Regions from separate parts of the Variovorax stachyos genome, predicted to be linked through region 1. Evidence: riboswitches for the same ligand, from Rfam matches in the RefSeq annotation. Region 1 holds a riboswitch; the other holds the start of a gene.

What was found. A riboswitch is a leader RNA that binds a small molecule or an ion and turns the genes downstream of it on or off. The one in region 1 is predicted to bind glycine.
Region 2: it holds a riboswitch for glycine, as region 1 does, so the genes downstream of both, ACMGEZ_RS17395 (D-amino acid dehydrogenase) here and gcvT (glycine cleavage system aminomethyltransferase GcvT) in region 1, are expected to answer to the same signal.

What each region holds. Positions count from the first base shown of each region.
Region 1 is NZ_JBLFFN010000003.1:163,199-171,525, reverse strand. Features, by position in the region: gene gcvP (aminomethyl-transferring glycine dehydrogenase) at 1-1,967, opposite strand, end outside; gene gcvH (glycine cleavage system protein GcvH) at 2,017-2,388, opposite strand; gene gcvT (glycine cleavage system aminomethyltransferase GcvT) at 2,451-3,623, opposite strand; glycine riboswitch at 3,660-3,758, opposite strand; glycine riboswitch at 3,771-3,873, opposite strand; gene ACMGEZ_RS06920 (hypothetical protein) at 3,900-4,787, opposite strand; gene ACMGEZ_RS06915 (hypothetical protein) at 4,992-5,507, opposite strand; gene ACMGEZ_RS06910 (TRAP transporter large permease) at 5,603-6,880, opposite strand; gene ACMGEZ_RS06905 (TRAP transporter small permease) at 6,960-7,454, opposite strand; gene ACMGEZ_RS06900 (TRAP transporter substrate-binding protein) at 7,541-8,327, opposite strand, start outside.
Region 2 is NZ_JBLFFN010000008.1:239,117-247,443, reverse strand. Features, by position in the region: gene ACMGEZ_RS17410 (hypothetical protein) at 1-255, opposite strand, end outside; gene ku (non-homologous end joining protein Ku) at 403-1,314, shown strand; gene ACMGEZ_RS17400 (NUDIX hydrolase) at 1,335-1,781, shown strand; partial or broken gene ACMGEZ_RS17395 (D-amino acid dehydrogenase) at 1,846-3,091, opposite strand; glycine riboswitch at 3,254-3,354, opposite strand; gene ACMGEZ_RS17390 (tripartite tricarboxylate transporter substrate-binding protein) at 3,383-4,300, opposite strand; gene ACMGEZ_RS17385 (M24 family metallopeptidase) at 4,397-4,900, opposite strand; partial or broken gene ACMGEZ_RS17380 (IS5/IS1182 family transposase) at 4,959-5,090, opposite strand; gene ACMGEZ_RS17375 (DUF938 domain-containing protein) at 5,338-5,982, shown strand; gene ACMGEZ_RS17370 (CPCC family cysteine-rich protein) at 6,029-6,199, opposite strand; gene ACMGEZ_RS17365 (PhoX family protein) at 6,196-7,710, opposite strand; gene ACMGEZ_RS17360 (NUDIX hydrolase) at 7,785-8,261, opposite strand.

The sequences.
Region 1 (8,327 bases):
GCCAGGTCGTCGCGGTGCTGCTCGCAGGCGCGCGCCAGGTCGTCCATGTCCACGTTGCCCTGTGCGTCGCAGGCGGTCACCACGACCTTCATGCCCACCATCTGCGCGCTCGCGGGATTGGTGCCGTGGGCGGAAGAGGGGATCAGGCAGACGTTGCGGTGGCCGTGGCCCTGGGCCTCGTGGTAGGCCTTGATCGCCAACAGGCCGGCGTATTCGCCCTGCGAGCCGGCATTGGGCTGCAGGCTGATGCCCGCATAGCCGGTGGCCTCGCACAGCCAGGCGCGCAGCTGCGCGTCGAGCTCGGCATAGCCGCGCAGCTGCTCGGCCGGCGCGAAGGGATGGATGTTCGCGAACTCGGGCCAGGTGATGGGGATCATCTCGCTGGTCGCGTTGAGCTTCATGGTGCAGCTGCCCAGCGGGATCATGCTGCGGTCCAGCGCCAGGTCCTTGTCGGAGAGGCTGCGGATGTAGCGCAGCATCGCGGTCTCGCTCTTGTGGGTGTTGAACACCGGGTGCGCGAGGAAGGCGCTGCTGCGGCGCAGGTCTTGCGGGATGCGCGCGCCGACCGTGGCCGAGAGCTCCTCGAAGCGCGGCATCGGCGTGCCGGTGGGCACGAACAGGGCCCACAGCGTCTCGATGTCGGCACGCGTGCTGGTCTCGTCCAGCGAGATGCCCAGGTGCTGCTGCAGCCCCTGGCGCAGGTTGACGGAGGCGGCCTGGGCCTTGTCCAGGATCTTCGGCGTGTCGTCGCCGGTCAGGACGGTGAGCGTGTCGAAAGCGGTGGCGTTGGCGAGTTCGCGGCCCATCTGCTCGAGGCCTTGCGCCAGGATCGCAGTGAGGGCGGCCACGCGCTGGGCGATGCGCGTCAGCCCGTCGGGCCCGTGGTAGACCGCGTACATGCTCGCGACCACGGCCGGCAGCACCTGCGCGGTGCAGATGTTGGAGGTGGCCTTTTCGCGGCGGATGTGCTGCTCGCGCGTCTGCAGCGCCAGCCGGTAGGCGGGCCGGCCGTGCGTGTCGACGCTGACGCCGACCAGCCGGCCGGGCAGGGAGCGCTTGAACTCGTCGCGGCAGGCCAGGTAGGCCGCATGCGGGCCGCCGTTGCACAAGGGCATGCCGAAGCGCTGCGTCGTGCCGCAGACGATGTCGGCGTCCCATTCGCCGGGCGGCGCCAGCAGCGTGAGCGCCAGCAGGTCGGCCGCCACGCAGAACGCGGCGTCGCACGCGTGGGCATGGCCGGCCAGCGGGCGCAGGTCGTGCACGTGGCCGGTGGTGGAGGGGTATTGCGCCAGCGCGCCGAAGAAGTCGCCGCTCGCCATCAGGTGCGGCAGGGTCTCGGAAACCGTGCTGACCCTGACCTCGATGCCCAGCGGCGCGGCGCGCGTCCGGATGACCTCGATGGTCTGCGGATGGCAATCGCCCGAGACGAGGAACACGTTGCTCTTGCTCTTGACGCTGCGGCGCGCCAGCGTCATCGCCTCCGCCGCGGCGGTGGCCTCGTCGAGCATCGACGCGTTGGCAATGGCCATGCCGGTCAGGTCGCAGACCATGGTCTGGAAGTTGAGCAGCGCCTCCATGCGCCCCTGCGAGATCTCGGCCTGGTAGGGCGTGTACGCCGTGTACCAGGCCGGGTTCTCCAGCACGTTGCGCAGGATCACGCCCGGCGTGTGGGTGCCGTAGTAGCCCTGGCCGATGAAGTTCCTCGCCACCTTGTTCTTCGCCGCGATGCCGCGCAGCTCGGCCAGCGCGCCGGCTTCGGTGACCGGCGCGGGCAGGCGCATCGGATGGCTGCGGCGGATGGCCGGCGGCACGATGCCGTCGATCAGCTCGGCGCGCGTCTTCGAGCCGACCGCGGCGAGCATGCGCGCCTCGTCCTCGGCCTCGATGCCGATGTGGCGGGCGATGAATTCGCCCGCGTTCTCGAGATCCGCAAGGGTGGGCAGGGAAGGCAGGGGTGACTTCGGCATGGAATGGTGAACAAGGATGACAGGATCGGAAAACCTTGGGTGTGTGCTTTCAGGCTTCGTCGGCGAACTTGTCGTAGGCGGTCTTGTCGAGCAGTGCGTCGAGCTGCGCGGGCTCGGTGAGCTTCATCTTGAAGAACCAGCCTTCGCCTTCGGGCGCGCTGTTGGCCAGCGAGGGATCGGCGCGCAGCGCCTCGTTGACCTCGGTGATCTCGCCGGCGACGGGCATGAACACGTCGGCAGCGGCCTTGACCGACTCGACCACGCCGGCGACCTCGCCCTGGGCATAGCCCTGGCCGACCTGCGGCAGGTCGACGAAGACCACGTCGCCCAGCGCGTCCTGCGCATGCAGCGTGATGCCGACGGTGGCGGTGTCGCCCTCGGCTTTCACCCACTCGTGGTCCTTGGTGTACTTGATGCTCATGGAATGGCTCCTGGGGAAGGGAAAGAAAGGAAGGGCAAAGATAAGGAAGACGCGAAGAAGCGCTAGCCGCGGTAGTAGCGCGCCGGCACGAAGGGAAGGGTACTGACCTCCATCGGCACCGGCTTGCCGCGCACGATGGCCTGCAGGCGGGTGCCGGGCGCGGCGTAGGCGAGGGCGACATAGCCCATCGCGACGGGCCGGTCGACCGTGGGGCCCAGCAGGCCGCTGGTCACCTGGCCGATGGGCAGGCCCTCGAAGGACTCGAGCAGCGTGCCGTCGCGCACCGGTACGCGCTCCAGCGCCACCAGGCCGACGCGCTTGCGCTTGAGCGTCTCGTGGTCGACATGGCCGGCGCTGCCGGTGTCGGCGGTGAGCTGCGCCAGCACGCGGGCCGCGCCCGGAAAGCCGCCCTCGCGCGCGCCCCCGCTGCGCCGCACCTTCTGGATCGCCCAGTTCAGCGAGGCCTCGACCGGGGTAGTGGTGGTGTCGATGTCGTTGCCGTAGAGGCACAGCCCGGCTTCCAGCCGCAGCGAATTGCGTGCCCCCAGGCCGATGGGCTGCACCTCCGGCTGCGCCAGCAGCAGCCGGGCCAGTGCCTCCGCATCGCGGGCAGCGACGGAGATTTCGAACCCGTCCTCGCCGGTGTAGCCGCTGCGGGTGGCGAAGGCCGCAATGCCACCGATCTGCACCGCGCCGCCGGTCATGAAGACGAAGCGCTCGATACCGGGCGACAGGCGGGCCAGCACAGCCGCGGCCCAAGGCCCCTGCAGCGCGAGCAGGGCCTGATCGGGCAGAGGCTGCACCTGGCAGCGCTGGCCGATCTTCGCCTGGATGTGCGCGATGTCGTCGGCCTTGCAGGCGCCGTTGACGATCACGGAAATCGAATCGTGGCCCTCGTTGAAGAACATCAGGTCGTCGAGGATGCCGCCCTCGTCGTTCAGCAGCAGGCCGTAGCGTTGCTTGCCGGGCGCCAGGCCGATCACGTCGACCGGCATCAGGGTTTCGAAGGCGGCAGCGGCCTCCGCCCCGACCAGGCGCAGCTGGCCCATGTGCGAGATGTCGAACAGGCCGGCGGCCGTGCGCGTGTGCTTGTGCTCGGCCATCAGGCCGGCGGGATATTGCACCGGCATCGAATAGCCGGCGAAGGGCACCATGCGGGCGCCGAGCTCGAGGTGCAGGTCGTACAGCGGGGTCTTTTGCAGATCGTCGGAAGCGGAGGCCAAGGCACTCTCCATCAGGGGCAGTCCGGATCCATGGCAGTCAAGCCATGGGCCACCCCTGCTGTCCGCTTTACCTGAGAGATTCGCCCCACGATCGGGGTTTGCTCCTTCGGTGGGCGGCATGCGCCGCCTCTCTCCAGCAAGGAAACGCCCGGATAGTCGGGCGCCTCGTCAGTCCTTTTGCCTGAGCGTTCGGGCCTTTCGTTCGATGGGCCCTGCGCCTTCGGCGGCCCCGCGCTGCGGGGCTCTCTCCTGACTCGGAAGAGTGTAAGGGAAACAAGGCTTGGCGAGCTACGACCGCTCCAGCCGCAGCCGGCGCAACAGGAATTTCTCCCACAGCTTGTCGGAGAGGAACTGCAGGGAGCGCCGGATGTGCTCGCGCGCGTTGCGGGCGTCGTAGGGCGAGCGGATGTCGGCGCCGAGCTGGCGCGCGCGCAGGCTCAGCATGTGCTCCGACAGGCAGCAGCGCGCCTTCATGCGCAGGTCCTCGAAGTTGTCCGGGCCGAGCGGGCTGGCCTTGTGCCATTCGTGGTCCCACTTGAAGCGGCGCTTCTTTTGCACGCCCTGGCCGTCGTCGCTGATGAGCCAGGCGGACACGAAATCGACATAGGCCTCGCCCACATGGTCGCGGAACACGCCCCGCCCTGGCTCGAAGCGCTCGTTGACCAGCGAATCCAGCAGCGCGTTGCCGGGCGATAGCGTGCCCAGCCGATGGCGCAGCGTGTCGTTCATCGCGAAGCAGTAGGTCGACACCCATTCGAGCAGCGGCCCCATGGGGGTCATGGTCGAGCGCGGGAAGTCGTTGATCTCGCCGAACAACCACGGGCCCGGGTGCAGCGCGAGCTTGCGGATCTCGCCGCCGAAGCGCTCCAGCCGGCGCTCGCTCCAGGCGTGGTTGAGGGCAACCGTGTCGTTCGAGAAGAGCCACACATCGGGCTGCTCGCCGCGAGCGAGCAGGGTCTCGATGCCGCTGTCCCAGCCGGAGAACTCCCGGTTGCTGTTGTCGCCGGGGACCACCAGGCCCTGCTCGGAGGCCGTGCCGGCTGCGCTTTCGGCAGGCCTGGCGCGCGCGTTGTCGACGATCACGCTCGAGAAGCGGTCGCCGTCCTGGGCCAGGCGGGTTCGGAGCTTTTCCAGCACCTGGAGCGAACGGTCGCGGTGCTGGTCGCCAAATTCCAAGTGAACGAAACCGTAGCTTGTCATTACCTGCAGGGGGAGAGAAGAAAAATGGTCGCAGCCGCGCAAAAATGTTACCGCTTCAATGCGGCGAACGGCGGCGGTGGCCGCGAGTAGCGGCTGCACCGCCTCAGAGCCTATTCAAAAAGCGGGGGTTTCGCCTGTCAGCGAAGACGCCGTGTCGCCATCCGCGCTGTAACCCCTTGTTCAGTGCACGGCCTGCTCGGCCGGCAGCAGGCGCAGGATGCGCTCGCGGATCGAGGCCGCGCGCTCGACACCGGCCAGCTTCTCGATCTCCCCCAGCATCGCCTCGGCCACCGACAGCATCGATTCCCGGTCGCGCGCCTCGCGCAGCGTCTCGCGGAATCGCCCGGCTACCGCCGGATCGCGGCGCACGAACATGCGCTCGCACAGGTCGAACAGGAACATGCGCGTGGTGGCCAGCGAACGCTTGCCGTCGAAGGTGTCGGCCGAAACCGCCGGCGGCCGGGTGCTCGCGGGTGGCTGTTCTGCCGGCGACGGAGCGGTCGCCAGCAGGTAGCCTTCGCGCACGAGATGAAGCGCCACGCGGCCGGCCTCGTCGCGGCCGCCGAAGAGCTCGCCGAAATCGGTGACCGAGCGCTGGCCGTCGGCCATGAGCAGCAGGGCGCGCTCGCGCTGGCCCAGGGTACGGCGGCCAGGCAGGAGCTCCTGGCGCGCTTTCTCGGTCTTGATGAGGAACATGGCGGATGCTGTGGCGTTCGGGATCGAACGCCGCAGGATCGGCCTGGCGCGTGACAGCGCGGTGAAACGCGAGGGCTCAGGCAGCCAGGCGTGAACTACTTCGCATAAACGAGATCGCGCAGTCCCAGCGAAATGCCCGGCACGTAGGTGATGACCATCAGGCAAGCCAGGATCACCAGCACGAAGGGCACCAGGTGCGTGACGATGCGGTCCAGCGAGATGCGCGCCACCGTGCAGGCCGCGAACAGGTTGACGCCGAACGGCGGCGTGATCATGCCCAGCGCCAGGTTGACCACCATCACCAGCCCGAAGTGCACCGGGTCGATGCCGAAGTGCATGGCGACGGGCGCGAGGATCGGCGCCAGCACGATGATGGCCGCGCTGGTCTCGATGAACATTCCGATGATGAAGAGCGCCGCGTTGACGCCGAGCAGGAACATGGCCGGCGACTGCAGCACGGCCTGCAGCCAGTGGCCGATGGCCTCCGGCACGCCGGCACGCGTGATCAGGAAGGCGAACAGCCCTGCGTTCGCGATGATGAACATGATCACCGACGACGAGATCACCGATTTGCGCAGCACCGCATAGAGTTGCGGCAGCTTGATCTCGCGGTAGATCAGCATGCCGACCACGAGCGCGTAGAGCACGGCCACGGCCGAGGCCTCGGTGGGCGTGAAGATGCCGCCGTAGATGCCGCCGAGGATGATCACCGGCATCAGCAGCGCCCAGCCCGCTCGCCAGGTGGCCACGCCCACGCCCAGGCGGCCATCGCCGTCGTTCTTGCCCCAGCCCTTGAACTTGCAGTAGACGTAGACGAAGGCCATCAGCGCGAGGCTGATCAGGATGCCCGGGCCGAAGCCGGCGATGAACAGCTCGCCGATCGAGACCTCGGCGCTCACGCCGTAGAGGATCATCGGGATCGAGGGCGGGATGATCACGCCCAGCTCCGCGCTCGTGGCCTGCAGCGCTGCCGCATAGCTGGTCGGGTAGCCGTGCTTGATCAGCGCCGGGATCAGGATGGCGCCGATGGCGAACGTGGTGGCCACCGAGGAGCCCGACACCGCGGCGAAGATCATGCAGGTCAGCACGCAGGTCATGGGCAGGCCGCCCTGCACGCCGCCCACCAGGCTCTTGGCGAACTCCACCAGGCGGCGCGAGATGCCGCCGGTCTCCATCAGGTTGCCGGCGAGGATGAAGAAGGGGATGGCGGCGAGCGGAAACTTGTTGATCGCATTGAACATCTCCTTGACGGAGATCAGCATGTTCGCGTTCGAGGCCTGGATGCCGACGATGGACGCCAGGCCGATCGAGACGGCGACGGAGATGGTGAGCGCGAAGCACACCACCATCGTGGTGACCATCACAGGAGTCATAGGGCCCCCACGCTTGTCACTTCGTGTACTGCGCTGCCCCCCAAGGGGGCGTTCGCGCCTTCGGGCGGCCGGGCGGCGCTCATTGCGCTGTCTCCAGTTCCTGCCGTTGCGGATCGAGCAGGTTGCCGACGATGCCGATCACACTGAACAAGCCGCCCACGGGCATCGCCACATAAGCCCAGAACATCGAGATCGATTCGAGTCCCGCCATCGACTGCACGCCACCGCGCTTGGCATAGTCCCAGCCCCACCAGACGATGACGGCGATCAGCGTCAGCGCCGCAAGGCACACCAGCCAGTCGAGCACGCGCCGCATCTTCGGCGGGCTCCAGCGGTACAGCACGTCGACACTGACCATCGCGCCCTGGCGGAAGGCGGTGGGAATGCCCAGGAAGACCATCCAGATCAGGCTCACCCGGATCAGGATCTCCGACCATTCGGCCGGCTGCTCGAGCACGAAGCGGGTGACGATCTGGAACACGCCGAGCGCCGAGGCGATCACCAGCATGAGGCAGGCGACGGCCATGGACAGCGAACTGGTCCATTGGTCGAGCCGAAGGAAGGCGGATTTCATGAGCGATGCATGCGAGAGGTCAAAAAAAGAGCGCCCGCGAGCCGGTGCTGCGCGGGCGCGCGCCGCGAGTCATCGCGGCCGGAAGCTCACTGGAAATTGCGGATCTTGTCGATGTTGGCCTTGCCGAACTGCTTCTCGAACTCGGCGTTGACCGGCGCCAGCGTGCTGACGAACTTCGCCTTGTCCACGTTCTCGACCACGGTCATGCCCTGGGCACGCAGTTCCTTCACGCCATTGGCGTCGTCCTGGTCGACCCGGTCGCGGTTCGCCTTCACCGCCACCTTGGCGGCCTCGAGGAAGGCGGTCTTGTCGGCCGCGCTGAGCTTGTCGAAGGACGCCTTGTTCATCAGGAAGATGCACGGCGAGTAGACATGGCCGGTCAGCGAAAGGTGCTTCTGCACCTGCGAGAACTTGGCCGCCATGATCACCGACAGCGGGTTCTCCTGGCCATCGACCGTGCCCTGCTGCAGCGCCGTGAACACTTCGGGGAACGCCATCGGCGTGGTGATGATGCCCAGGCCCTTGTACGCCGCGATGTGCACCGGGTTCTCCATGGTGCGCATCTTCAGGCCCTTGAGGTCTTCCGGCGCCTTGACGTCGCGCTTGCTGTTGGTCATGTGGCGGAAGCCGTTCTCGGCCCAGGCCAGGGCCTTGAAGCCCTTGGCGTCGAACTTGGTCAGCAGTTCCTGGCCGATCGGGCCGTCGAGCACCGCGCGCGCGTGGGCCTTGTCACGGAACAGGAAGGGCACGTCCAGGATCTTGGTCTCGGGCACGAAGTTGGGCACGGGGCCGGTGGAGGAGAAGGCCAGCTCCTGGGTGCCGAGCTGCACCGCCTCGATCGATTCGCGTTCGCCGCCCAGCGAGCCGTTGTAG
Region 2 (8,327 bases), on a different contig from region 1:
TTGCTGATGGTCGCTCTCGTCGGCATCGCCTTCGTCGACAGGCGCATCGGCTTTGCGAGGCCCGAGGTCCAGGTCCTCCACCATGGCTTGCAGCGCCAGCAGTCCTTCAGCCATGGCCGTCTTGTAGCTTCCCACCGGCGAGCCGGACCTGTCCAGCTGCCGCCAGCTGCGCCCCTCCAGCTCGGCGAGGACCCATGCGAAACGGCCCGGCTTCGGCTCCTCGACGTAGACCGCGATGTGGCGCAGGCTTGGCATAGCGCGTAGGGTAGCCGTTCCGTCGGTGGGTCGCCCTCGAACGCGCAGCCTCCCTACGGCCAGGTGCTACGCCCACCTACGCGGCCATGGGCCAGGTCGCCGCAGGCTGCCCGGTGCGGGGTCGTCCCGCCGGAAGGAAGCTGAGGCATGGCAACAGGTAGTCGCACGCTCTGGAAGGGCGCCATCACCTTCGGTCTCGTCCACATCCCCGTCGGCCTTCACACGGCAGCGACCGAGGAAGGCGTGGACTTCGACTGGCTCGACAAGCGCTCTATGGACCGTGTCGGCTACAAGCGCGTCAACAAGCGGACGGGCAAGGAAATCAGCAAGGAAAACATCGTCAAGGGCGTCGAATACGAGGACGGGCAGTACGTCATCATCAGCCCCGAGGAAATCGAGGCGGTCTTTCCCAAGACGACGCAGACCATCCAGATCGAGCGCTTCATCGATGGCGCCGAAATGCCGTTCATCTTCCTGGAGCGGCCCTATTACGTGACACCCGTCAACAAGAGCGACAAGGTCTATGCGCTCTTGCGCGAGGCCCTCATCGACACGGGAAAAATCGCGCTTGCCAAGGTGGTGATTGCCACCAAACAGCACCTTGCCGCACTGGTGCCCTCGGGCCCGGCCCTGGTCTTGAACCTGCTGCGTTGGGGTGACGAAGTCAAGACGCTGGAGTCGCTCGACCTTCCGCCCGCGGGGCGAAAGACCGTCAGCGCCGCAGAGATGAAGATGGCCAAGCAGCTGATCGCCGAGATGTCCGGCAAGTGGGACCCGGAAGATTTCAAGGACGAGTTCCGGCACCAGGTGATGAAGCTGGTCGAAAAGAAGGCGAAGGCGGGCAAGACGGAAACCGTCATCGAGCCGGAAGAGGAAGCGCCGCAGGAAAGCTCCAACGTCATCGACCTCACCGAGCTGCTGCAGAGGAGCTTGAAGGGCGGCTCGAAGGCGAATGGCAAGGCCGCGAAAAAGCTTGCTGCCAAGACTGCTCCCGCGAAGAAGTCTGCGCCCAGGCGTGCGGCAGCGAAGAAGAGCACCTCCGAGCGAAAGGCAGCGTAGCTCGGTTTCGCGGCCCTGCCATGAAAACGACTTCCTATGGCGTTCTGATCCTCAATGAGCATGGCCAGCTGCTATTGGCACACGCCACGGGGCAGAGACACTGGGACATCCCGAAGGGCGGAGGGGAAGAAGGTGAGTCCCCGCGCGAGGCGGCCATTCGCGAGGTCCAGGAGGAAACCGGAATCGACCTGGCTGCGGCGGAGATGGAGGAGCTCGGCGTCATGCCCTATCACTCCCGCAAGGACCTCCACCTGTTCAGGGCATTGGTTCACACCGACCAATGCGACATCACGGCCTGCAAGTGCGTGAGCTTTTTCCCTCACCACCGCACCGGCGCCATGACGCCGGAGGTCGACCAGTTCAGGTGGGTGGACATAGCCGACATACCGAAATTTGCGGCCAAGTCGATGACTGCGTTGCTTCGGACGCTGCCTGGCTTCGAAGCGATGCCTGCGCGCGAGGACTGACGCACGGAAAGCTGTCCGGGTCGGCGTCGGCGACGCCTGAGCAAATGCAACGGCCCGCTCGACCTCATTGGCCCCCTCTCACCTGCGTGCGCTCGCCCGAGGGCAGCCCGGAGACAACGGCGTCCGCGACCATTTCTGCCGTAGCCGCCGACAAAGTCCAACCCAAGTGGCCGTGTCCCGTGTTGTAGAAGACGCCCGGGTATCGGCCGCGGCCGACCCTCGGAAGCATGCTGGGTGTCATTGGGCGAAGTCCCGCCCAAGGAAGCACGCTGCTCGTATTCATTTCGGGGAAGCAGTGCTCGACCCAGTCGACCAGCGGTCGGATTCAGTCCGGATGTCGCGGTTGGCCCCGTTGAACTCCGCGGTACCTGCGACGCGGAACCGATCCTCGCCAAGGCGACTGGCGACCAGCTTCGTTTCGTCGTCCAGCAGGCTCACCGTCGGCGCCGCGGCCCGACTGGCGACGTCGCGGAGGTTCACCGTGATCGAATATCCCTTGACGGGATAAATGTTGATGCGGTCGCCCAACTGTGCCGCGAGCGCCCGGCTCGCGATGCCAGCGCACACGACCACGGCGTCGTGACTGCGCGAATCGCCGTTTGCCAGCATGACTGCACGCCATCTTTCGAGCGGGTGAGTCTGTCGACATCATTCCCCAAGTGCAGGCGTGCCCCGAGCCGCTCGCATGCGCTGGCCAATCCCGTGGTGTAGAGATGAATGTCGCCGCTTGCATCGCTCTCGGTGTAGTAGCCGCCGTAGTACGTCCCAGCAAGCGTCGGCTCGATGGCCCGGATCTCCTGCGGAGTGACAGCGCGCCGCCGCAAGCCACCTTGCGCCAGAAGCTCACTGACGCGGCCGGCATGCTCGAAGCCGTGCTTGTCGCGATAGATGTGCAGGATCCAGCGGTGCAGCGCATCGAAGCGGATGCCTTCGTCGGCCGCGCACTTGAACAGATGCTCGCGCGCCGCCACCGCGAGGCGCGCCGTCTGGATCGTGTTTCGCTCGTAGCGAGGCAGCTGCGCGATGAACCCGGCGAACCAGCTGAGCTTGTGCCACGTCGGCGCAGGATTCAGGAGGAGTGGTGCATCGGCCTTCAACATCCAGTTCAACCCTTTCAGGAGAGTTGATGGATGCTTCCAGACCTCCGCGTTCGAGGCGGAGAGCTGACCGCCGTTCGCAAAGGAGGTTTCCATCGCGGCATAGCGATGGCGCTCGTACAGAGAGACAGCGTAGCCGCGCTTGATGAGCGCGTAGGCGGTCGTAACGCCGGTGATGCCGCCGCCAATAACGGCAATCGAGGGAGTGTGCATAGCCAGGTTCCAGGTCGTCGAAAGGTGTGGGACCCACACGCGCCCGCGTGCGAGACACCCCCTCTGTCTGGAACCTGAGAGATTCGCGCTGCCAGTTGCGAGGCCGCGCTTGCTCCTTCGGCGGGCCGGGCGACGATCGCCACCGGCCAATCTTCAGAGTTCGTCGTGATTCTGGTCCTGGGGCCTGAGAGTTTCCGGGGCGGTTGCTCCTTCGGCGCCGGCAGGGAATCTCTTCGCCTGCCGGACTCTCCCGAGATCACGCCGGCAATGTTGCCGGAAAGTGAAGTCAGGCTACTTCGTCATGCGTTCGATCTCCTGCATCTCCGCTGCGAAGACCCGCTCGTACTGCTCGCCGGGCTCACCAAGCGACAGGTCAGCAAGATTGTTGGTCTTGATGTAGTCCGTGAAGACTTGCCCGGTGCGAGCCTTCAGAATCGCCTGCTGCAGCTCCTGGTATCCCTTCGGGTTCTTCTGCGCGAAGGCGGCAGAGACAACATAGACGCCGTAGCGACTCAGAAACTCAGGGGATGGCATTGCGACGCCAAGCGCGTTCAGCTGGCTCCGCAAGGTGTCCGCCTCTGGCCAACGGGGACTCTTCTTGTCCGAGCCGATGAAGAGTGCCGTGGTCTTGGGACGCAGACTTGACCGCACGTAGTCATCGCCGAGGTTGGCCGTGACATCGCCAGCCAGCAGCGCATTGACCGCTTCCGCGCCGCCCTTGTAGTTGACGACGAGCACGTCGATCTTGAGCTTGTCGATCAGCCACTTCGCCATTACATCCTGAGCAGTCCCGCCCGCCACCGAGATGGAGAGCTTCCCGGGCTTTACCCTTGCCTGCTCGACGAACTTGACGAAGTTCGGAATACCCGAATCGTTCTTGACCAGGAACACGCGGGGCTCGTGCAGGTCGGCCATGATGACCCGGAAGTCGCTCGACTTGAACCCGGCATTCCCGCGCGCGATGGCGAGGTTGAGGTCAGGCTGGTTGATGGCGAGCACGGCAGAGCCGTCCGCACCTTCGCGCAGCAGCGCCGAGGCTGCGATCTGCCCACCTGCTCCCGGCTGGTTGCGAACGACCACGCTGCGATTGAGGACTCCCTGGAGCGGCTGCGAGAGCAGGCGTGCGAAGGTGTCCGTGCTGCCGCCCGGCGGATAGCCGACGATGATTTGCAGCGGCTTGTCGCTCTGGGCGCGCGCGATTCCGGGCATGGCTGTCGCCACGACTGCCGCACCGAAGGTGGTGGTGAAGTGGCGGCGGTTCAGCGAGCTTCGAGTCATTGAGCTCTCCGGTGCGGATTTCCAGAATCAGGCAAGCAGGCGTGCGTCGTACGGCGTCGTGTTGAGTTGTTCGCAGCCGTTCGACGTGACTACGACGACGTCCTCGAGATGCGCGCCACCGACTTCCGGCTGGTCAGGCAGCACGATGCGGGGCTCGAGGCACATGACCATGTTTTCCTCGACCACGAAGTCCACGCGGCGATCGACAAGCGGCTCGCCGTGCAGTCCGTAGCCAAGCTGGTGCCCTGTGTTGTCGGTGTAGACGTAATCGCCCCAGCCGCTGTCGGCGATGACTTCCCGGGCGCGCGCATCAATCGCCTTGCCAGTCACGCCTGGACGGATCATCTTCTTCGCCTCCTGCAGGGCGAGGTACGTCGCCTGGTAGATCTCACGCTGCTTCGCAGTGGGTTCTCCGCCGCAGATCACCGTGCGGCCGAGGTCAGCGGTGTAGCCCTCCACCACCGCTCCGAGGTCGAGAATGACCATCTCACCTGCCTGAATGACCTTCTCGGTGGCGATGCGTTCGAACATCGAAGCATTCGGGCCGGAAGCAATCAACGGAATGAACGGCTCGAACTCCGAACCGGCTGGCCCGCGGGCTGTGCGGCTCGATGATCTGCACCAGCGCGCTCCAGGGCACCACCCGATCCATCTCATCGAGGAACTCGCGCTTGCGCGTTCTCTTCGTTGACAGGTTCAGGCCCAGGCCGAGCTGATTCAGGGAAGTCACGCGCTTGGAAATCATGAGCTCAGATCATGCAAGGCTCGGGCCTGTTTTGCAGACCATCCCTAGAGCTCGAGCGCAAACTCGGAGCGAAGGCCTTGTCGGCAGTGTCTTTGCTGCAAAGCTGCCGGCCGAACCCGCCCACAGGCACCTGAAGGAAGTCCCGCAGCGGAGACCACCCATCGGCAGGCAGCAGACGGAGCGATTGAGTCGCCGAGCACGACTTGAGGCTTAACATCGCCGCATGGACTCACGCGAGACCGCCCCCTCCGCCGAGCGCAATAAGCAGCCGATCCTCGAGGTACTTGCGCGCGTATTGCCGCCACGCGGCCTCGTGCTCGAGATCGGCAGCGGCACCGGGCAGCACGTGGCGCACTTCGCCAGGGCTTTGCCCGCCCTCACTTTCCAGCCCAGCGAGATGGACGTGGAGCGCCATGCTTCCATCGAGGCGTGGGTGGCCAAAGCCAACCTGTCGAACGTAAAGCCGCCCCTCGCCATCGATGTCACGAAGCATCCCTGGCCGGTATCCGCGGCCGACGCGGTCGTGTGCATCAACGTGATTCACATCTCCCCGTGGGAGGCCACGCTCGCGTTGATGGCGGGCGCCGGCAGGATCCTGCCCGCCGGCGGCGTGCTTGTGACCTACGGCCCGTACATGCGCGGCGGCGCGCATACGTCGCAGAGCAATGAAGCGTTCGACGCGAGCCTACGCGCAAGGAATCCGCTCTGGGGCGTGCGCGACATCGACAAGGTGGCGGAAGTCGCGGGCAATGAAGGCCTTGCGCTGGAGGAGGCCGTACCAATGCCGGCAAACAACCTCACTGTGGTCTGGCGGAAATCAAACGGCGCACTCCCCGGCGCGCGGGCCCTCGTCGACGGGTTTGCTTGAGCACCAAAGCTGTCGGCCACGAATGGCGCGAAGTGGCCGCAAACCGTCAGGGCAGCTCATGCGCGTAGGGCCGCCGCACATGCAGGAGAGCCGACTTGTCACTGGCTCCGAACGCTCGGAAGCTTGCTCGCCCTTCTGCCAGACTCATGGTGCCGTTGGGGCCTCCTCGAACAACTGCGGCGCCTTGTTCACCTTGCCCATGGCATCTGTTTGTCAGAGCGGCCCGCGTGCCCAGGGCCCCCAGATCGCGAACGTGATGCCCGGTGACTGCACATTGACGAACAGCACCTTGCCGGCCGGGTCGAAGCAGGCACCGCAGAACTCGCTGCCGCGGTAGTCGCCCGGCGCGACGGTCTTGCCGGCCGATGCGATCTGGTCGGCGCCGAGCACCACGTTGTGGCGCGCGAACACGAAGCTCGCACCGTCGCGTGTCAGGCCGACCAGGCGCTCGACGCGGCCATGGCCCTCATCGACGCCGCCGCCGTCCTCGCAAAGCAGCACGCCGCCGCGCGGGCTGATCGTGATGTTGTCGGGGTTGTTGGCGGCCACCGCGTCGAGCGAGACGAACACGGCCTTGAGCAGGCCCGTCGCGAGGTCGTACTCCCACACCGCGCCTTCGCCGTTGCCGCCCGCGCCCGCGGCGTTCACGCCCGTCGCGGTATCCACGATGAAGAGCTTACCCTCGTGATACCAGATGCCTTCGCCGCGCGCCATGCGCAGGCCGCCCTGGGCCCAGCCCTGCGCGAACGGTCCGGCCACGGCCGTGGTGCCCGCAAAGCCAGGCAGCGCAATTGCTACCGGGTTCGCATCGGGATCAGCGATGTCGACCCACTCGAGGCGGTGCGTGTCGCCGGTCGAGGCTACATTGAGGTCGGCGTTGGGCCGGCCGACCACTTTGGCCATCTGCAGCCTGCCGCCGGCCTCGTAGCTGCCGGGGCGGCCGCTCGCATCGGCAGGCACGAAGCGATAGAAGCCCGACTTGTTGCGGCTGTCCTCGGTGAGGTAGGCGAAGCGCGTCTTCGGATCGACCGCCACGGCCTCATGGCTGAAGCGGCCCATCGCGACGATCGGCTTGCCCGTGGTCTCGGCCGCATTGGCGCGCACCTCGAACACGTAGCCGTGCTTCTTGCCGCCCTGCGGCTCGAGATTGCTGCCGGTCTCTTCGCAGCTGAGCCAGGTGCCCCAGGGCGTGGGTCCGCCGGCGCAGTTCGTGAGGGTGCCGCCGAGGCTCGGCTCCATGCCTATCCACTGGCGCCCCTTGAACCGCAGGTTGGTGGTGCCGCCGCCCGCGAAGCGTCCGTCGACGCTGCTCGCCACGGCGTCGTACATCGCGGGCGCATGGATCGGCGTGGTCGACTGGCCGCGCTCATGGTTGCGCACCAGCACCACGTCGACGCTGCTGCCGCGGCCGTAGGACGCGATCACGGCCATGCCGTCATGGTTGCCCGGGCAGGGCTGGCCGTTGCGCATCAGGTCACCGGTCCAGCCGTAGGAGCGGTAGGCAAAGCCTTCGGGCAGCTGCAGCAGCGGCAGGCCCGTGGCTTCGTCGAGCACCGGCGCGACCGGACCGTAGGGGCTTGCGACCAGACCGGTGCTGCCGCTGGCGCCATCGCCCGCGATCGCGGCATCGACGTTGCGGGCCTGCAACGCCTGCAGCGTGCCGATGAACGAGAGCGCGGCAACCGAGGTCGAGCCGCGCAGGAAGCCGCGGCGGGAAGGAAACGACATGGGAGCTCCTGGGAGTGTGGGGTGCCCTGCATTGGAGAGTGCTGCGGTGTCAGCACCGTTACAGCGCTCGGGCCTCATGCGTACTCGCGCTGCACCGCATGCGAGAACACCAGCGGATCGGCCAGCAGCGAGGCCGCCAGAAAAGTCGGCCGCAGGTTGATCGACGCGAGCTCCGCGAGCGCAAACCAGCGGAACTCCAACTTCAGGTGGCTCTCGATGCCGTGGTGGACTCGCCCCTTGTCGAGCACGCTCGAGTGCGGATCGAGCGCGACGCGGAAATAGAACCCGATCTCGTGGTTGCGCTGGCCCGCAAGGTCGAAGAAGTTCTCGGCGACATGGACGAGGGGGCCGCATTCCACCGCTTCGCCAAGTTCTTCCCTCATCTCGCGCACGACCGTCGCCGATGCGGCTTCGCCGACCTCGACGCGGCCGCCCGGCAGTGCCCAGTACGCATCGCCCGGCGCACGATGCACGAGCAGGTGACCGGCATCGAGCACGATGGCCGCGGCACGGACCTGGAAGCGCTGACCGTGAAGATGGACTGAAATCATGGGGGTCTGCCAGATCGTTTGCAGTGGACGAGCGCAAGTTTGCACCATCGCGCAGCGCAGCCCCAC